3 regions of the Streptomyces sp. BI87 genome follow, and region 3 is predicted to be linked to each of the others. Evidence: riboswitches for the same ligand, from Rfam matches in the RefSeq annotation. Region 3 holds a riboswitch; each other region holds the start of a gene.
What was found. Region 3 has a riboswitch for cyclic di-AMP ahead of OIM89_RS05475 (M23 family metallopeptidase). Riboswitches for the same ligand answer to the same signal wherever they lie in the genome.
Positions count from the first base shown of each region.

Region 1 (6,565 bases), 600 kb from region 3:
ACCGCCCGGCGAGCGCCTCGCCACCGGCTCCGCCTGGGGCGCCCTGGAGGTCCGCCGCGCCGCGCTCGACCTGCCCGGTACCCCCTTCGACGACGCGCCGGGCCCCGAACAGCGCCCGTGGGCCGCCCTGCTGGACACCGGCGCGCTGCCCGCCGAGGCCCCCGGGCCGGACCAGGACCCCGGCCCGACCCTGGTCTCCCCGGCCTGGCGCGACCTGCTGGAGACCGCCCCGCCCGACCCGCTCACCGAGTACCACCTCGGCGTCGCCCAGTGGCACGCGGGCGACCTCGCCCAGGCCGTCCGCAGCTGGGAACGGGCCCTGACCGCCACCGGAGCGGCGGACACCGCACGCTGGCCCGCCCTGCGCGCCCTCGCCGTCGCCGACACCGCCGCACGCCATCCCGTACGCGCTGCCGAACGGTACGCCGAGGCGCTGGCCGACGCCCTGGCGCGGCGCGGCACCCCCGCCGGAGAGGACCCGGACGACGAACCCTCGCCGCTGGTCGCGGCCCTGGTCCGGGAGGCCGTCCCGGCGCTGCTCGCGGCGGACCGGGCGGGGGCGGCCCGCGAGGCGTACGGGCGGCTGCACCCGGCGACGCGCGCCCGGGGCCGATTCCGGCTCCTGGAGGCCCAGTTGCTGCTGGCCGAGGGGGAGCGCGAGGCCGCGCTCGCCGTCTTCACCGGCGGGTTCGAGGTGGCCGACCTGCGCGAGGGCGACGAGGTGCTGAGCGAGACCTGGGCCCGGCTCAGCGACGCACCCCTGCCCGCCGCCTACGACTTCCGGATGCGGCCCGCCGGGCAGGACGGCTGAGGAGGCGTCAGGCGGAGGCGCCGAGCCGGTCGGCGTACTCGAAGACCGAGCCGTCCGGGTGCATCGCGACCAGCGTGCGCCCGGCCGGTGTCGCCACCGGGCCGGCGATCACGGCGGCACCGGAGGCGGCGAGGACCTGCCCGGTCTGCTCCACGTCGGCCACGGCGATGGTCGCGGCGACCTTCCGCAGCACGTCCAGGTCGGCCTTGGGCCCGCTCATCAGCAGGAAGCAGCCGACGGCGGCGACGGAGACGCCGCCCTGCTGGTGCCGCATCGCCCGGCTGCCCGCCAGCCGCTCGTAGAACGGCACCGCGGCCTCCAGATCCTCGACGCAGATCCGCAGTGTGGTCCCCAGGATTTCCACGCTTCACCCATTCCAGACGCTCCGGCCCGCACGCTCGCGGTTGACCTCGCCGCACGACACCGGGCGGAGGAAGATCCGAAGCCCGCGCGACGCCCTCATGATGGCACGCCACGTCCGTAGCGTCAGGTCCCTGCCGGAGCCTCAACTCCCTTCAGGGGAACGGCCTTCTCCGGCGATGAGCCGTGACGTGGCGTCTCGTCGCGAGACCGTCTCTCGTGGACGCAGCTCTTGGCCGCGTTCGGCACCTCGGGGAGCGGGGTGCCGGCCACCGAGACGTAGCGGCCGTCCTCGGTGAGGCCGGTGGAGAGGTCGGCCCAGGCGGCGTCGAGTACGGCGTCGTAGGCGCCCCCAGGGCAGCGACGCCGGGTCGTACGCCACGGTCGCGGCCCCCAGCTCCTGCGCCACCTTCACGTGTCCGGAACGGGAGACCAGCCCGTCCTCCGCCATCCCCGCCCGCCGGGCCGGTTGTACGGCGAGCCCGCCCACGGCTGCGGCGGCCCCGGTCACCAGCGGACGCCCGCCGGGGCGGGGGCGTAGCGCGGCCGCTCCGGCAGGGCGGCCGGTTGGGCCCAGGTACCGAGGCCGGTGTGCACGTCCGTCCGCACGGCAGGACGTCGAGACCGTGCGGCGCGTCCGCACGCTGCTCACCGCCGGGCTCACCACCGCGACCATCGCCCGCGTCCTGCCGTGCGTCCGCGAGGAGGGCGAGCAACTGGTGCCGACCTGGTCGCCGGGCTCCGGCACGAGCGTGAGCGGATCCCCCGGGCCATCGACGACCTGCTCTCCTCGCGCACCATCCTGGACGGCGTCATCGAGGCCCCCCGAACAACTCGTCCAGGTGGTGGGTGAGGACGGCGAGCGCCGCGTCCCCGGTGCGCTGTCCGCCCAGCACGCCGGAGCCCAGCCCGTTGACCATGGCGAGCAGCCCGGCCGCCGTCATCACCGGGTCCCGCTCCGGGGCGACCTCCCCTGCCTGCTGGGCCGTGCCGATCTGCCGGGCGAGGAACCCCTCCAGCAGGTCGGGCTGGGCCGTTGCCTGCTTCTCCAGTGCCGGATCGCCCAGGACCAGCGTGTAGTAGGCCGCGTAGGTGCGGGTGATGCGGCGGCTCTCGGCGTCGGTCGGCAGGATGCTGGTCAGGATCGCCGTCACGGTGGAGCGCGGTGTTGGCGGGGTGCCGGCCGCCCGGACGAACCGGTCCATCCGTGCCTGGAGCTGGGTGCCGAGGCGGGCCAGCGCGTCCAGCAGCAGGGCCTGCTTGGTCGTGAAGTAGTACTGCACCAGCCGCAGGGAGACTCCCGCCTCGGCGGCGACCGCCCGCATGCTCGCCGACTGGAGTCCCTCGGTGTCGGCGATGCGCAGCAGTGCCTCGGCGATCTGCTTCCTGCGTTCCTCGTGGTCGACCGGCATGACGCCGCCCCCTCCCCTTCCGGTTGTGGTACAGGTGTACCAAGGTTGTGGTACATCTGTACCATGAGCATGGGCGAGTTCAAGAGCGACAAGGCGGCAGAGCGGTACCGCGCGGTTCACGCGTACGTCCTCGACCAGGTCTGGCCCGGTCCGCGCACCGCCGTCGACGTGTCCACCTCCTTCGGCACCACCCGGGTCCTGCGTGTGGGCCCGGCGAGCGCCGAGCCGATCGTCCTGCTGCCCGGCGCGGGCGGCAACTCCCTGATGTGGCACGGGTACGTCGAGGCGCTGGCCGCCCACCGCACGGTGATCGCCGTCGACACGATCGGCGAGGCCGGAGCGAGCACGCAGACCGCGCCGGTCGCCGACGGGCGGGACGGCGCGGCCTGGCTGGAGGAGGTGCTCGACGGCCTGGAGGCGAGCGCGGCCCACGTGGTCGGCTGCTCCTACGGCGGCTGGCTGGCGCTGAACCACCAGATCCACCACCCCGGCCGGACCGCCACCCTGACCCTCCTCGACCCGGCCGGATTCGCCGACCCCGGCCGGCGCTTCTACGCCTGGCTGATCGCCGGCGGACTGGCCGGCCTGGCGCCGCGTGCCCTCCGTCCGCGCCTGGCCGGGCTGGTGGGCAACACCGCGATCCTGGACACGGAGCTGATGCGGCTGGGTCGCGCCGGGGTCGGGTTCCGCCGCGCGCTGCCCGCCGCCCGGGCCCTGACCGACGAGGAACTGGGCCGGCTGACCGCGCCCGCGCTCTTCCTGCTCGGTGAGCGCAGCGCCCTGCACGACGCGCGCGAGGTGGCCGCCCGGGTCGGCGCGCTGGTGGACACCGCCGAGGTGGAGATCGTGCCCGGCGCGGGCCACGCGCTGCCCACGGACCGGCCCGCCCTGGTCGCCGAACGCATCCTCAAGATGGCGGCCGGGCGGTAGGGGGTGGCGGCACGCACGCGGCCGGGGCCGGAGCCGGGCGGTGTGTGCCCGGCTCCGGCCCCGGCCGGTGGTGAGGAGAGACCCGGCGGTGCCGGGGTGCGTCAGACGGAGACGCCGTGACCGCGCAGGTAGGCCAGCGGGTCGATGTCCGAGCCGTAGCTCGGGCCGGTGCGGACCTCGAAGTGCAGGTGCGGGCCGGTGGAGTTGCCGGTCGAGCCGGAGAGGCCGATCTGCTGGCCCGGCGTGACGCTCTGGCCGGACGAGACCGAGAGCGACGACAGGTGGGCGTACTGGGAGTACTTGCCGTCGGCGTGCTTGATGACGACCTCGTTGCCGTACGAGCCGCTCCAGCCGGCGGAGACGACGGTGCCGGCGCCGATGGCCTTGACGGAGGTGCCCGAGGAGGCGGAGAAGTCGACACCGGTGTGGTAGCCGGAGGACCAGCTGCCGCCGGAGGCGCGGTACGCGGTGGAGGCGGACGCCTCGACCGGGCGGACCCAGTCGCCGGAGACGGCGGGCTGCTCGGCCTGCTCGGCCTCCGGCTTGGCCGGGGCGGCCGGCTTCGGCGCGGTCTCGGTCTTCTGCGCGGCCGAGGCGCCGGAGTCGGCCTTGGGCGCGGCCGGCTTCGGCGCGCTCTGCGGCTTGGCCGGGGCGGGCTTCGGGGCCTCGGCGGCGGTGCCGTCCACCGAGAGCTTCATGCCCGGGCGGATCAGGTTCGGGTTGGAGCCGACGACCTCACGGTTGTCCTGGTAGAGCTGCTCCCAGCCACCGTCGACGTGCTGCTCGTCGGCGATCTTGGCCAGGTAGTCACCGACGACGACCTCGTAGGTCTCGGCGTCGGCGGCGGCGTTCTTCGGCGCCTGCTGCTGAGCGGCGGCGACGGCCTGCTGGACGGCGACGGACTCCGGCGCCGACTTCTCGGCGGCCTGTGCGTGGGCGGCGCCCATCAGCGGCAGGGCCAGAGCGGCGCTGCCCGAGCCGGCTACGGCCAGCGTGCGGGCTATGCGCATGGTCCTGGTACGGCGGTGCTTCCCCTTGGCGGGCATGAAGGTTCCTCTCCGGCGCCTGCGAGGTGAGCTGTCGGGTTCGGGCTGGAGCTGCCCGGCCGCGCCGTGTGGCGCGGCTTCACCCCTAGCCGGGGCCGGTGGCGTGCGCGGCGCGCTGCTCCCGGTTCCGGCGGCTTACCTGGGTCCCCCGCTCCTGCCGTGGAAGGGTCGATGTGCGGATACCGGACGGCGGCAGGATTCGGCGGTCCATCCGGAATGACGGTGACCGTAGACGAGCCCGACTCCCGCGAACAAGCAGCGTCCGCGCCCAGGAAGTCGCTTTCTTGATCCTTTGTTCCGAGGGCGGTCACCCTCCGTAGACTCGCGATCTTTCCGGGCGTGGCGGGCGTTGTGCCCCGGCTCGCGGCGGCTGCCACGGACCGTGACGGCTATGACGCTGCTCACGGGGCAGGCACAACGGCCTCCGGCGCGGCGGCAATTGATGCATATGCAGCTTGATGCCCCATTTGTCCCCAATGTGGGGTGGTGTAGGAGCCGCATAAGGGTGACGCTCTGTCACCTCGGTCAGGTGCGGGCCCCGGTCCGCTCCGCTCAGGCGCGGCAGAGCAGCTCCCCGTGGAGCACCGCGAACCAGCCGTCGGGTGCCGTCGCCCACTGCCGCCAGGCCGCCGCGATCCGTTCCAGCTCCGCCCGGTCCGCGTACCCGAGGCCGGCCGCCCGCTCCGCGTACCCGGAGGCCGTCGTCCGGTCCGCCCACAGCCCGCCCCACCAGGCCCGTTCCTCCTCGTCGGCGTAGCACCAGGCCGAGGCGGCCGCCGTGACCTCGGTGAACCCGGCCGTCAGGGCCCACGCCCGCAGTCGCCGCCCCGCGTCCGGCTCGCCGCCGCCCGCCCGCGCCACCGACCGGTACAGCTCAAGCCACGCGTCGAGCCCCGGGTTCGCCGGGTACCAGGTCATCGCCGCGTAGTCCGCGTCCCGTACGGCGACCAGGCCGCCCGGCACGCAGACCCGGCGCATCTCGCGCAGGGCGCCCACCGGGTCGCCGAGGTGCTGGAGCACCTGGTGGGCGTGGACCACGTCGAAGGAGGCGTCGGGGAAGGGGAGTGCCTGGACGTCGCCGGTGCGGAAGGTGGTGTTGACCAGGGAGCGTCCGGCGGCGGCCGAGCGGGCCGTGTCCAGGATCTCCCCGGCGCTGTCGATCCCGGTGACGTGCCCCTGCGGGACCAGGGCGGCGAGGTCGGCGGTGATCGTTCCCGGGCCGCACCCCACGTCCAGGGCGCGGTGGTGCGGCTCCAGTGAGGGCAGGAGGTACCCGGCCGAGTTGGCTGCGGTGCGCCAGGTGTGGGAGCGCAGGACGGACTCGTGGTGGCCGTGGGTGTAGACGACGGCGGCGGGATCGGTGGGCACGGGCGGTCTCCTCGCGGCGGCGGGGTGGGCGGCGGTCCGGATGCCGGCGGCGGAGTGGCGCGACCGTTCCCGGTGTCGCGACCGTACACGCGGCGGCCCGCATGATGAGACCCCCGTCTCACCATGCGGGCCGCCGGGCTGACGCGCGATCAGAGGGTGAGCGGGCGGTACACCCGCAGCCCCTCGTGGAGCTTGTCCAGTCGCAGGTTCGGGCCCGCGTCGGTCACCTCGCCGTCGAAGGCCAGCGGCGTGCCCGGGGTGATCCCGTCGATCCGCAGCCGCTGGACCCGTACCGCCGCGTGGAAGGGCGAGCGGGTCAGCGGGCCCGCCAGGGCCGCCGCCATCAGCCGGAACCCGGGGCCGCGCCCGCCGTGCACCGCGCGGACGTCGATCAGGCCGTCGGCCAGGTCGGCCCGGCGCCCGCCGGTCAGCCCCATCCGGCGGTAGGTGCAGTTGCCCGCGAAGAGCAGCCACAGGGGGCGCCGCTCACCCTCCACCACCGCCTCCAGCGGATGGTCCCGGCGCCGTACCCGGGCCGCCGCCACCACGTCCGCGAGCCGCCCGCCGACCCGTCCCGACCAGCGCTCCCGCTCCCGGACCAGCTCCGGGTAGACCCCGAGGCTGAAAGTGTTGAGGAA
Region 1 covers NZ_CP110079.1:680,171-686,735, reverse strand. The annotation lists gene OIM89_RS02885 (DUF5107 domain-containing protein) at 1-811, shown strand, start outside; gene OIM89_RS02880 (VOC family protein) at 819-1,175, opposite strand; gene OIM89_RS02875 (TetR/AcrR family transcriptional regulator) at 1,984-2,583, opposite strand; gene OIM89_RS02870 (alpha/beta fold hydrolase) at 2,629-3,513, shown strand; gene OIM89_RS02865 (LysM peptidoglycan-binding domain-containing M23 family metallopeptidase) at 3,615-4,559, opposite strand; cyclic di-AMP (ydaO/yuaA leader) riboswitch at 4,561-4,740, opposite strand; gene OIM89_RS02860 (methyltransferase domain-containing protein) at 5,112-5,927, opposite strand; gene OIM89_RS02855 (bifunctional phosphatase PAP2/diacylglycerol kinase family protein) at 6,077-6,565, opposite strand, start outside.
Region 1: linked by a shared signal. The riboswitch ahead of OIM89_RS02865 (LysM peptidoglycan-binding domain-containing M23 family metallopeptidase) and the one ahead of OIM89_RS05475 (M23 family metallopeptidase) in region 3 are both predicted to bind cyclic di-AMP.

Region 2 (6,565 bases), 1.2 Mb from region 3:
AAGCCGTTGCGCTGGGCCAGCTCGACGGCGTCCAGCGTCTCGGTGAGCGAGCCGATCTGGTTGACCTTGACGAGCAGGGCGTTGGCCGACTTCTCCTCGATGCCGCGGGCGAGGCGCTCGGGGTTGGTGACGAACAGGTCGTCACCGACGAGCTGGACCTTGTCGCCGAGCTTCTCGGTGATGACGTTCCAGCCGGCCCAGTCGTCCTCGAAGAGCGGGTCCTCGATGGAGACCAGCGGGTAGGCCGCGACCAGCTCCTCGTAGTACTCGGTCATCTCGGCGGCCGAGCGGGACTTGCCCTCGAACTCGTAAGAGCCGTCCTTGTAGAACTCGGAGGCGGCGACGTCCAGGGCGAGCGCGACGTCCTTGCCGGGGACGTAGCCGGCCTCCTTGACCGCCTCCAGGATGAGGTCGAGGGCGGCGCGGTTGGAGTCGAGGTTCGGGGCGAAGCCGCCCTCGTCGCCGAGGCCGGTGGCCAGGCCCTTGCGCTTCAGGACCTTCTTCAGCGTGTGGTAGACCTCGGTGCCCCAGCGCAGGGCCTCGGAGAAGGACTCCGCGCCGATCGGGGCGATCATGAACTCCTGGATGTCCACGTTGGAGTCGGCGTGCGAGCCGCCGTTCAGGATGTTCATCATCGGCACCGGGAGCAGGTGCGCGTTGGGGCCGCCGAGGTAGCGGAAGAGCGGCAGGTCGCTGGCCTCGGAGGCGGCGTGGGCGACGGCGAGGGAGACGCCGAGGATGGCGTTGGCGCCGAGCGAGCCCTTGTTGTCGGTGGCGTCCAGGTCGAACATGGCCTGGTCGATCAGGCGCTGCTCGGTGGCGTCGTAGCCGACGAGCTCCGGGCCGATCTGCTCGATGACGGCGAGGACGGCCTTCTCGACACCCTTGCCCTGGTAACGGTTGGGGTCACCGTCACGCAGTTCGATGGCCTCGAAGGCGCCCGTGGAGGCGCCGGACGGCACGGCGGCGCGGCCGGTGCTGCCGTCGTCGAGGCCGACCTCGACCTCGACCGTGGGGTTGCCTCGGGAGTCCAGGATTTCCCGGGCTACGACGACGTCGATGGACGGCACGAGCATCTCCTTCTGGGATGTGACGCGGGTCGGCCTTCGGTCGGCCGTTCGCTCCAGAGCCTAACCGGCGGCCGACCCCATCCTGGCGTCGCGCCCGGACGCTGGGACGAAAAGAGGCCCGTACGGGGCGAAACCGTACGCAACCGCCGATTTCTACTCACCGGTAACGACCGCCCGGCGGCGACAGGGAGGAAGCCGACAGGGAGGGAAAGGGGAAGCCCCGTCCCGATGCGCTGGGGGGGAGTCACGCATCGGGGCGGGGCTGTCCAGGGGGGCGGGGTCGGGCCGTGGGGAGCCTGTCCACCCCGCCACACCGGCGGCTTCGCGAGCCGAAGGGGCGCGTCGTTGCCGCGACGCCGTCGCGCGCAGGCCGCGAAGCGGTTGAGCACGTCGGGTGGCCCGACAACGACGCCGGCGCCCCGGAGGCGAGCGAAGCTCGCAATCAGGAGAGGTGGAGCTGCTGGCCCGGGAAGATCAGGTCGGCGTTCTCGACGATGTCCTTGTTCAGCTCGAAGAGCTTCTTCCAGCCGCCCTCGACGTTCTCGGCCTTGGCGATCTGGCTGAGGGTGTCGCCCTTGGCGACCTTGTACTCGCCGTCACCCTTGGCGACCTCCTCGCCGGTGGGGGTCTCGACGGTCTCCTCGGCCGGGGCGGTCCGCTGCTCGCTGCGGTCGGCGCGCGGCTCGGGACGCTCGGGGGCGGCCTGCGGGGCGGGCTGCTCGGCCGGCTTCTCGGCCTCGGCGCCGCCACCGTTGTACGCGGCGTTGCTCAGGCCGGTGCCGCAGTTCGGCCAGGCACCCTTGCCCTGGCCGGCCAGGACCTTCTCGGCCACGGCTATCTGCTGCTCCTTGGTGGCCTGGTCGGCGCTGGAGGCGTAGGCGGTGCCACCGAAGGCGGCCCAGGTGGACGGCGTGAACTGGAGGCCGCCGTAGAAGCCGTTGCCGGTGTTGATGGACCAGTTGCCACCCGACTCGCACTGGGCGACGGCGTCCCACTCGGAAGCGGTGGCGGCGGAGGCGGAGCCGGTCGCGACGAGCGGCGCGGCGACGGCGACACCGGCGACACCGGCGAGCGACAGGATGCGGGTGACCTTGGAGGGACGGCGGTGCTTGGCCTTGTTGGTCAGCATGAAAGGAATCTCCTCACCGACGCCTACGAGGTGAGCTGTCGGGTTCGGGCCGGTTGAGTGCCCGGCCGCGCGTTCCCGTCCGGAACGCGCGGCTTCACCCCGAGCCGCTCCGGCGCCCGCCCCGTCGTGGGACGAACGGCCGGTGCGGCGGCAAACCTTGGGTCCCCCGCTCCTGTCTACGGCGCTTGCGCGACGACTGTCCCGGACGGCCGTCGACAGGATTCGGCGTAACGACCGCTGGGGCCCGCCAATGGCGAGCGGCCTAGACCGTAAGCACGGCCGGCGGCAGATTCCAAAGACGATCAGGGGGTCTGAGATCCATGTCTCACTTCCCCCGATCCGGACATTCCCGCCCGAACTAGCGCCCGATTCGGTCCTTTTCAGCCTTCGGGTCCGATCCGAGATCAAGGGCCTGACCGGGCAGGATGTGGTCCGCGTCGTCCCCGACGATCCCCTTGTTCGCCTCGTACAGCGCGGGCCACCCGCCGTCCACCTCGTGGAGCCAGGCGATGACCGAGAGACTGTCGCCCTCCTTGACGGTGTACGCGCCGGAGGCGTCGGGCGCGTCGCCGCGGTCACCCCGCGAGGCGTGCCGCCCGGAGCCCTCGCGGCTCTCGCCGGAGCCCGACTCGGCCGCGGTGCCGCCGCGGTGGCGTCCGCCGCCGGAGTCCTCGTCCTCACCCGGGGTCGCGGAGGGCGCGCCCGAGGGGGCCTCGGGGATCTCCGTGGTCTCCTCGTCCGGGGTCGCGGACGGGTAGCCGTCGGGGATGGAGGTCGGGTCGGTGGAGGGGGCGGCCGAGGTGGTGTCACCCTTCTCCCCCTTCTCCTTCTTCTCCCCCTTGCCCTTCTCGTCCTTGTTGTCCCGGTCTCCCTTGTTGTCCTTGTCGGGCGCCTTGCCGTCCTCGTCCTCGGCCTCACCCTTGCCCTTGCCCTGGTCGGCGGGCGAGGCCGGGGAGGCGGAGGGGGTGCCGGTGTCGCTGGGGACGCCCGGGTTCACGTCGGCGGACTCGCCGCCCTGCTTCAGCCCGATCGCGGGGGCGCAGGTGGCCCAGGCGGCGGTGCCCTCGGCGTCGAGGATGCGCTCGGCCACCACGATCTGCTGGGAGCGGCTGGCGAGGTCGGCGGAGGGCGCGTAGCTGAGGCCGCCGTGGCGCTCCCAGAGTTCCTGGGTGACCTGGAGGCCGCCGTAGTAGCCGTTGCCGGCGTTGGTGCTCCAGGCACCGCCGCTCTCGCACTCGGCCAGCCGGTCCCACGTGGCGGTGTCGGCCGCGCTGGCCGATCCGGCGCCGAGCAGGGGGATGGCGATGGCCGAACCGGTCACCCCGGCCGCGACGACGAAGGCCGGAGCCTGTCGGGGGCGTCGGTGACGTCCGTTCCCGGAGAGCATGCGGTTGCCTTTCGCGTGACGACTGCTGACCGGCGCCCGCTCGGTGGCGGCGGGGCTTCCGGTTGGCGCTGAAGGTAGCGGCTGTCGAACGTTCGTCACAAGTCGATGCAGCGGAGATCACGTCAACATCACATTATTGACGTGTCGTCAGTTCCGGTGAACGAAAAGGGTGGCCGTCACACCTTCTTCGCGCCCCCGGCCCGCTCCGGTGTGAACTCCACCGGCAGGGTGCGCAGTCCGCGCATGATGAGTCCGCCGCGCCAGCGCAGGTCGTCGGGTGCGGCGCCGAGCCGCAGGTCCGGAAGGCGGGTCAGCAGGGTGGCGAGGGCCGCCTTTCCCTCCAGCCGGGCCAGCGGGGCGCCGATGCAGTAGTGGATGCCGTGGCCGTAGCCGAGGTGCTGGTTGTCGGTGCGGGCGAGGTCGAGGCGGTCGGGGCAGGCGAAGCGTTCGGGGTCGCGGTCGGCGGCGGCGAGCACGACCAGGACCGGGTCCCCGGCGGCGATGCCGGCCCCGCCGATCCGCAGCGGCTCGGTGGCGTACCGCCAGGTGGCCATCTCCACCGGGCCGTCGTACCGCAGGAGTTCCTCGATGCCGGTGTCGAGCAGCGCCTCGTCGCCGTCGGCCAGGGCCTGCTGGAGGCGGGCGCGTTCGGCGGGGTTGCGGAGCAGCGCGTAGGTGCCGTTGCCGATCAGGTTCACGGTCGTCTCGAAGCCGGCGAAGAGGAGGACGAAGCACATGGCGGCGGCCTCCTCCTCGGTGAGGTGCTCGCCGTGGTCGCTGGCGCGGATCAGGCCGGAGATGAGGTCGTCGCCGAGGTCGGCGCGTTTGCGGTGGATCAGCTCGGCGAGGTAGTTGCGCATCTTCTTCACCGAGCGGGCGACGCCGCCGCGCGGTCCGCCGCCGTGCCGGATCATCATCCCGGCCCAGTCGCGGAAGTCGTCCTGGTCCTCGCGCGGGACGCCGAGCAGGTCGCAGATGGCGTAAATGGGCAGCGGGAAGGCGAACTCGTGGATGAGGTCGGCCTCGCCGCGCCCGGCGAAGCCGTCGATGAGCCCGTCGGTCAGCTCCTGCACGCGGGGCGCGAACTGGGCGACGCGGCGCGGGGTGAACGCCTTCGAGACCAGGCGGCGCAGCCGGGTGTGGTCCGGCGGGTCGATGTTGAGCAGGTGCGTCATCAGCCCGGCGCTGCGCTCGCCGGGGATGCCGGTACGGCTGCGCCCGGCCTCGTCGGCGGCGTGGTGCACCGGGTTCTTGCTGAGCCGGGGGTCGGCGAGGGTCTGCCGGGCGTCCGCGTACCGCGTGACCAGCCACGCCTCCACGCCGCTGGGCAGCCGGGTCTTGTGGACCGGCTCGTGGGTGCGCAGCCAGGCGTAGGCGGGGTACGGGTCGGCGGCGAACTCCCAGCCGAAGAGTGCGGGACGCCCGGCTGCCTGGGTTTCGCTCATGGTCCGACCGTATCGGGGGCCGGGTGGCGGGGCTCAGTGGCCCTCGGCGGCCCGGATGGCCTCGCGATAACGGCGGGCGCTCTCGCGCAGGGCGGCCTCGGGATCGGTGCCCTGCCGCTCGGCCTCGACGGCGAGGGCGAGCAGGGCGGGGCCGGGGCCGGGGCCCTCGGGGAGCGGAACGTGCAGTTCGGCGCCACGGGCACGGGAGGCGAGCTTGGCGGCGAGGGCGAGGGCGGGCTGGGCGACGGGCACGCCGTCGGTGACCGAGGTGCGCTCCTTCTCCTCCCCCTTCACCCGCAGCCACTGGGCGCGGACCTCCTCGGGGGTCTCGGCGACGGCGTCCCCGAAGACGTGCGGGTGGCGGCGGACCAGCTTGTCGATGAGGGTGGCGGCCACGTCGTCGATGGAGAAGGGCCCGCCGTCCTCCTCTTCCTCGTCCCCGGTGGCAGGCCGGCCGTCCTCGGCGATGCGGGCGTGGAAGACGACCTGGAGCAGCACGTCGCCCAGTTCCTCCCGCAGCGCGTCGCGGTCGCCCTCCTCGATGGCCTCGATGAGTTCGAAGGCCTCCTCCATGGCGTACTTGGCGAGCCCCTCGTGGGTCTGCCGGGCCGACCAGGGGCACTCCTCACGGATGCGGTCCATGACCTGGACGAGGTCGATGAGGCGGGCGCCGGGCAGGTCGTAGGCGCCGGGGAGGAGTTCCAGGTCGGGCATGGCGACGCGGCCGGAGCCGGCGAGGCGGGAGAGGGCGTCGGTCAGGCGCCGGTCGCCCTCGCCGGACTGGACGAGGACGGCGGTGCGCCCGCCCGCGAGGAAGTCGACCAGGTCGGCCGCGTCCGGGGTGGCCGCGACCTCGACCTCGACGCCCGCCTCCCGCAGGTAGGGCAGCTGCGGGTGGGCCGGGTCGGCGCAGAGCACCCGGTCGGCCTGGTGCAGGGCCTGCCAGGCGGGCCAGGAGAGCTGGCCGGGGGCGACCCGGTGGCTGGTGGTGAGCAGGACGAGGCGGCCGGGGCTGGGTGCGTTCACGCCTCGAACGTAACGCACCCGGGGTCCCGGCCGCCGGGCCCGGTGGGGCGGTCGGCGCCGGTCAGAGCGCCGGGAGGCCCTCGCTCTGGGTCTCGGAGCGGGCCTGGGCCTTCTCCTCGCCGAGGCGGCGCGGGTCGGAGCTGAGCCAGGGGTCGGAGCCGGTGACCATGAGGAGCTGTTCGCCGTCCCAGGCGCCGTAGCGGGGGCTGATGTCGATGCCGAGCTTCTCGGCGGTCTTCACCAGCTCCTCGCGGACCTGGGTGTCGGCCTGCTCGGGCGAGGTGCCGGGCGCGTACTTCTGGCGGAGCCCGTCGAGGCGGAGCTGGTAGGCGAGGTGGTCGTCGATGCGGGCGGCCGGGATGCCGTACGTCCGCAGGTACGCCTCCTCCAGCTGCTCGGCGGTGCCGCCGGTCTGCTCCTGGAGCTGGGCGCGGCGCTCGCGGAGGTCCTTGCGGGTGAGGCTGATCCCGGCCTCGTCGGCGGCCGCCTTCACGACGCGCTCGCTGAT
Region 2 covers NZ_CP110079.1:2,446,101-2,452,665, forward strand. The annotation lists gene eno (phosphopyruvate hydratase) at 1-1,076, opposite strand, end outside; gene OIM89_RS10525 (transglycosylase family protein) at 1,513-2,199, opposite strand; cyclic di-AMP (ydaO/yuaA leader) riboswitch at 2,205-2,393, opposite strand; gene OIM89_RS10530 (transglycosylase family protein) at 2,558-3,586, opposite strand; gene OIM89_RS10535 (cytochrome P450 family protein) at 3,763-5,031, opposite strand; gene OIM89_RS10540 (nucleoside triphosphate pyrophosphohydrolase) at 5,065-6,057, opposite strand; gene OIM89_RS10545 (hypothetical protein) at 6,119-6,565, opposite strand, start outside.
Region 2: linked by a shared signal. The riboswitch ahead of OIM89_RS10525 (transglycosylase family protein) and the one ahead of OIM89_RS05475 (M23 family metallopeptidase) in region 3 are both predicted to bind cyclic di-AMP.

Region 3 (6,565 bases):
GACAGCTCCTCGATCTCGGCGGTGAGCCGGTCGCGCTCGGACTCCAGCTCGATCCGGTCGAAGCGGGTGAGGCGGCGCAGCGGGGTGTCCAGGATGTACTGCGTCTGGATGTCGCTCAGCGAGAACCGCTCCATGAGGCGCTCGCGGGCCTCCGCGCTGTTCTCGCTGTCCCGGATGATCCGGATGACCTCGTCGATGTCGACGAGCGCCACCAGCAGGCCCTCGACCAGGTGCAGCCGGTCGCGCTTCTTGCCGCGCCGGAACTCGCTGCGGCGGCGGACCACGGTGAACCGGTGGTCCAGGTAGACCTCCAGCAGCTCCTTGAGGCCGAGCGTGAGCGGCTGGCCGTCGACCAGGGCGACGTTGTTGATGCCGAAGGACTCCTCCATCGGCGTCAGCTTGTAGAGCTGCTCCAGCACCGCCTCGGGCACGAAACCGTTCTTGATCTCGATGACCAGCCGCAGGCCGTGCTCGCGGTCGGTGAGGTCCTTGACGTCGGCGATGCCCTGGAGCTTCTTCGCGCCGACCAGGTCCTTGATCTTGGAGATGACCTTCTCCGGGCCGACGCTGAACGGCAGCTCGGTGACGACCAGCCCCTTGCGGCGCGCGGTGACGTTCTCCACCGCGACCGTCGCACGGATCTTGAACGTGCCGCGCCCGGTGGCGTACGCGTCCCGCACCCCGCCGAGCCCGACGATCCGCCCGCCCGTCGGCAGGTCGGGACCGGGCACGAACCGCATCAGGGTCTCCAGGTCGGCGCCCGGGTGCTTGATGAGGTGGCGGGCGGCCGCGACGACCTCGCCGAGGTTGTGCGGGGGCATGTTGGTGGCCATGCCGACCGCGATCCCGGAGGCGCCGTTGACCAGCAGGTTCGGGAAGGCGGCGGGGAGCGCCACCGGCTCCTGCTCCTGGCCGTCGTAGTTGGGCGAGAAGTCGACGGTGTTCTCGTCGATCGACTCGGTCATCAGGGAGGTGGCGTCGGCCATCCGGCACTCGGTGTACCGCATCGCGGCCGGCGGGTCGTCGTTGCCCAGCGAACCGAAGTTGCCGTGGCCGTCGACGAGCGGCAGCCGCATGGAGAACGGCTGCGCCATGCGCACCAGCGCGTCGTAGATCGAGGCGTCGCCGTGCGGGTGGAGCTTGCCCATCACCTCGCCGACCACCCGGGCGCACTTCACATAGCCGCGGTCGCGGCGCAGCCCCATCTCGTTCATCTGGTAGACGATCCGCCGGTGCACCGGCTTCATGCCGTCCCGCGCGTCCGGAAGGGCACGCGAGTAGATCACCGAGTAGGCGTACTCCAGGAAGGAGCCCTGCATCTCGTCGACAACGTCGATGTCGAGGATGCGCTCCTCGAAGTCGTCCGGTGGCGGGGTCTTCGTGCTGCGGCGGGCCATCGCTGCTGCGGCTCCTTCACCAACAAGGTCGGGACATGACGCCGACCATTGTGGACCGCGCCGCGGACAACCCCGACCGCACCCCGTCCTTCGTGTGCCGTCCGGCGGGAACTTCGCCCCCTGTCGGCACGGTTGCATAGAGTGACAGGCGGAGAGGACTTCTCCAGAATTCGCGAGCGAAGGGACGTACCTGCCCATGGGTGACACGGCCACAGCGCGGGCCGCCTCCGGCGGCCTGACAGCGACCGAGCACCGCCTGGCCAACGGCTTGCGCGTGGTGCTCTCCGAGGACCACCTGACCCCGGTCGCCGCGGTCTGCCTCTGGTACGACGTCGGCTCGCGCCACGAGGTGAAGGGCCGCACCGGCCTCGCCCACCTCTTCGAGCACCTGATGTTCCAGGGTTCCGCCCAGGTGAAGGGGAACGGCCACTTCGAACTGGTCCAGGGCGCCGGCGGCTCGCTCAACGGCACCACCAGCTTCGAGCGGACCAACTACTTCGAGACCATGCCCGCCCACCAGCTGGAGCTCGCCCTCTGGCTGGAGGCCGACCGCATGGGCACCCTCCTGACGGCCCTGGACGAGGAGTCGATGGAGAACCAGCGCGACGTCGTCAAGAACGAACGCCGCCAGCGCTACGACAACGTGCCCTACGGCACCGCCTTCGAGAAGCTCACCGCCCTCGCCTACCCGGAGGGCCACCCCTACCACCACACGCCGATCGGTTCGATGGCCGACCTCGACGCGGCGACGCTGGAGGACGCCCGGGAGTTCTTCCGCACGTACTACGCGCCGAACAACGCCGTGCTCTCCGTCGTCGGCGACATCGACCCCGAGCAGACGCTCGCCTGGATCGAGAAGTACTTCGGCTCCATCCCCGGCCACGAGGGCAAGCGCCCGCCGCGCGACGGCTCGCTGCCCGACACCATCGGCAGCGAGCTGCGCGAGGTGGTCCGCGAGGAGGTGCCCGCGCGCGCCCTGATGGCCGCCTACCGCCTCCCCGAGGACGGCACCCGCGCCGCCGACGCCGCCGACGTGGCGCTCACCGTCCTCGGCGGCGGCGAGTCCTCCCGGCTCTACAACCGCCTGGTCCGCCGCGACCGTTCGGCCGTCGCCGCCGGCTTCGGCCTGCTGCGCCTCGCCGGTGCGCCCTCGCTCGGCTGGCTGGACGTCAAGGCCTCGGGGGACGTCGAGATCCCCGCCATCGAGACCGCCGTCGACGAGGAGCTGGCCCGCTTCGCCGCCGAGGGCCCGACCGCCGAGGAGATGGAGCGCGCCCAGGCCCAGCTGGAGCGCGAATGGCTGGACCGGCTCGGCACGGTGGCCGGCCGCGCCGACGAACTCTGCCGGTACGCCGTCCTCTTCGGTGACCCCCAGCTCGCCCTGAGCGCCGTCGGCCGCGTCCTGGACGTCACCGCAGACGAGGTCCGCCAGGCCGCCGCCGAGCGCCTGCGCCCCGACAACCGCGCGGTCCTCGTCTACGAGCCGCTCACCGCCGAGGAAGCCGACCCCGCCGACCAGACCGACACCCCGACCGGCGAGGAGGCCGCAGCCAGTGAGTGACGTCATCACCCCCGCCATGGATCTCCACCCGCAGCCGGCCGGGGGAGCGCCCCGCCCGTGGGCCTTCCCCGCCCCCGAGCGCACCACGCTGGACAACGGCCTGACGGTGCTGACCTGCCACCGCCCCGGCCAGCAGGTCGTCGCCGTCGAGGTGCTGCTCGACAGCCCGCTCGACACCGAGCCCGAGGGCCTCGACGGCCTGGCCACGATCATGGCCCGGGCCTTCAGCGAGGGCACCGACCGGGACAGCGCCGAGGAGTTCGCCGCCGAGCTGGAGCGTTGCGGCGCCACCCTCGACGCCTTCGCCGACCACCCCGGCGTCCGGCTCTCCCTGGAGGTCCCGGTCTCCCGGCTGGAGAAGGCGCTCGGGCTGCTCGCCGACGCGCTGCGCGCCCCCGCCTTCGCCGAGGCCGAGATCGAGCGGCTGGTCCGCAACCGCCTCGACGAGATCCCGCACGAGCAGGCCAACCCGGCCCGCCGCGCCGCCAAGGAGCTGTCCCGTCAGCTCTTCCCGGCCGACGCGCGCGTCTCCCGGCCCCGCCAGGGCACCGAGGAGACCGTCGAGCGGATCGACGCGGCCGCCGTCCGCGCCTTCTACGAGCGGCACGTCCGCCCGGCCACCGCCACCGCCGTCATCGTCGGCGACCTGGAGGGCACCGACCTCGCAGCCCTGCTCGCCGGCAGCCTCGGCGCCTGGCAGGGCGACGCCGGCAAGCCCAACCCGGTGCCGCCGGTCACCGCCGACGACACCGGCCGCGTCGTCATCGTCGACCGTCCCGGCGCCGTCCAGACCCAGCTGCTCATCGGCCGCGTCGGCCCCGACCGGCACGACCGGGTCTGGCCCGCCCAGGTCCTCGGCACGTACAGCCTCGGCGGCACCCTGACCTCCCGTCTGGACCGCGTCCTGCGCGAGGAGAAGGGGTACACCTACGGCGTGCGGGCCTTCGCCCAGGTGCTCCGCTCCACCCCCGAGGGGACCGGCGCGGCGATGCTCGCCATCAGCGGCTCCGTCGACACCGAGTCCACCGGCCCGGCCCTCGACGACCTCTGGAAGGTGCTGCGCACCCTCGCCGCCGAGGGGCTGACCGACGCCGAGCTGGACACCGCCGTCCAGAACCTCGTCGGCGTGGCACCGCTCAAGTACGAGACGGCCGCCGCCGTCGCCTCCACCCTCGCCGACCAGGTCGAGCAGCACCTGCCGGACGACTTCCAGGCGCGGCTGTACCGCATGATGGCCGAGACCGGCGCCACCGAGGCGACCGCCGCCGTGGTCAGTGCCTTCCCGGCCGACCGGCTGGTCACCGTCCTGGTCGGCGACGCCTCCCGGATCGCCGAGCCGGTGCGCGCGCTCGGCATCGGCGAGGTCAGCGTGGTCACCGGCTGACGCGGCGTCAGCAGGGCCGGGCCGGCACCGGTCCGGCCCGGCGACGGAACCCCGGAGACCCTGAGCGGTATCCGGGGTTCCGTCATGTCCACGCCTCTGCGCTCATGTCCGTTTCGCAGGAGTGACGCCCCGTCTGCCCTGTGGTGTGCGCTACAAAAGCGGCGTTCGGTTTGTAGCGCGACAGAACTGCCGATTAACGTCTCTGCGGCTGTCCGGCCGACGCACCCGCCACACCCGTGGCGAACGGGCAGTCATCGCCGAATCCCCGCAGGGCGCGAGCCCGGGGAACCGGGGACCCACCGTCCCAGGGGTGAATCGGGCGCCTCCCACGAGGGGCCCGTAGGAGACCTTCCTGCTCCGAACCCGTCAGCTAACCCGGTAGGCGAGAAGGAAGGAAAGGACCAGCCGCTCCATGGCGTTCACCCGTCCCACCGGGAAGCACCGGCGTCCCACCCGCCGGGCCACCCGCACCGGGGCCGGCCTGGCCGGCGTCGCCGCCCTCACCACCACCGGCGTGGTGTCCACCCTGGCCTCCCCGGCCGCGGCCGCCGAGGCCCCCGCGCACACCGGCTTCACCGAGGCCATCGTGATCGGCCACAGCCTCGCCGACCGGATCGACGACCAGGCAGCCGCCCAGCGCCTCGCCGCCGAGGACGCCGCCGCCGAACAGGCCGCCGTCGAGGCCGCCCGCCTCCAGGCCGCCGAGGCCAAGCGCAAGGCCGAGAAGAAGCGCGCCGAGAAGGTACGCGCCGCCCGCGCCGCCGAACGCGAGCGCCTCAACCGCTACGTCCTCCCCGTCGAGGGCTCCTACGTCTCTACCGGCTACCAGACCGGCGGCAGCCTCTGGTCCTCCGGCAGCCACTCCGGCGTCGACTTCCACGCCCCCGCCGGCAGCGCCGTCCGCGCCGTCGGCGCCGGCACCGTGGTCGAGACCGGCTGGGGCGGCGCCTACGGCAACGAGGTCGTCATCAAGATGCACGACGGCACCTACACCCAGTACGGCCACCTGGCCTCGGCCACCGTCTCGGTCGGCCAGACCGTCACCCCGGGCCAGCAGATCGCCGTCTCCGGCTCCACGGGCAACTCCACCGGCCCGCACCTGCACTTCGAGGCCCGCTCCGGCGCCGACTACGGCACCGACATGGACCCCGTCGCCTACCTGCGTGGCCACGGCGTCGACGTCTGACCGGCAAAGCCTGACCGGCAACGTCTGACCGCCCCTCACGGGCATCTCCCTCCCCGAAGGCCCCGGCCCCGGAACCCCCACCGGACCGGGGCCTTCGGCATACCCGGACGCCCCCGCCCTGCTATCGCTTTCCGGCCAAAAGATATCCATGAATTACCTGGCGCCGTCGGAAAATACTCCGTCCTGTCATAGAGTCGCGGAAGAGCACAGGACGACCGCGCTTTCGCGGGTCACGGGCGGAGGATGGGTATGGGTATTCCCGCGCAATCGGTATGCACCGCGATCAGGGAGGACATCGTCTCCGGTGTGCACGAGCGCGGCTCCCGCCTCACCGAGCAGCAGCTCGCCCGCCGCTACGGCGTCTCCCGCGTCCCCGTCCGCGAGGCGCTGCGCACCCTGGAGGCCGAGGGATTCGTCGTCACCCGCCGGCACGCCGGGGCCTGCGTCGCCGAGCCGACCGAGCAGGAGGCGGCCGACCTGCTGGAGATCCGCATGCTCCTGGAGCCCCTCGGCGCCGCCCGCGCCGCCCGCCGCCGCACCGAGGCCCACCTGAAGGTCCTGCGGGGCCTGGTCAGACTGGGCCAGGAACGCGCCAGGCTGGGTGAGGGCGAGGACCTGCGGTCGCTCGGCGCCTGGTTCCACGAGACCCTCGCCCAGGCCTCCGGCAGCCCCGGCCTCACCGCCCTGCTGATCCAGCTCCGCCAGAAGGTCACCTGGATGTACGCGGTCGACCCGCCCGCCGCACCCGCCGAGTCCTGGGCCGAGCACGGCGCCATCGTCGACGCCGTGGCCCGCGGCGACGCGGAACGAGCCCGCACCCTCACCGCCCAGCACGCCGAACGCGCGACAACGGCCCACCGCCTCCGCTTCGGCTCCCGGACCACCGGGGTGAGGACTTCGCAACATGCCGTCAACGTTCCGGGCGTCCGGAATTAACACGACCGCCGTATACAAAGGACAGCGAATTCCTGAATGCGCGTCTTCGACTGCTCCGGTCGGCAGGAATTCCCTCCCCGGGGTGCGTGATATCGGCGTGC
Region 3 covers NZ_CP110079.1:1,282,082-1,288,646, reverse strand. The annotation lists gene OIM89_RS05490 (DNA topoisomerase (ATP-hydrolyzing) subunit A) at 1-1,397, opposite strand, end outside; gene OIM89_RS05485 (M16 family metallopeptidase) at 1,594-2,958, shown strand; gene OIM89_RS05480 (M16 family metallopeptidase) at 2,975-4,342, shown strand; cyclic di-AMP (ydaO/yuaA leader) riboswitch at 4,588-4,741, shown strand; gene OIM89_RS05475 (M23 family metallopeptidase) at 4,755-5,528, shown strand; gene OIM89_RS05470 (GntR family transcriptional regulator) at 5,778-6,464, shown strand.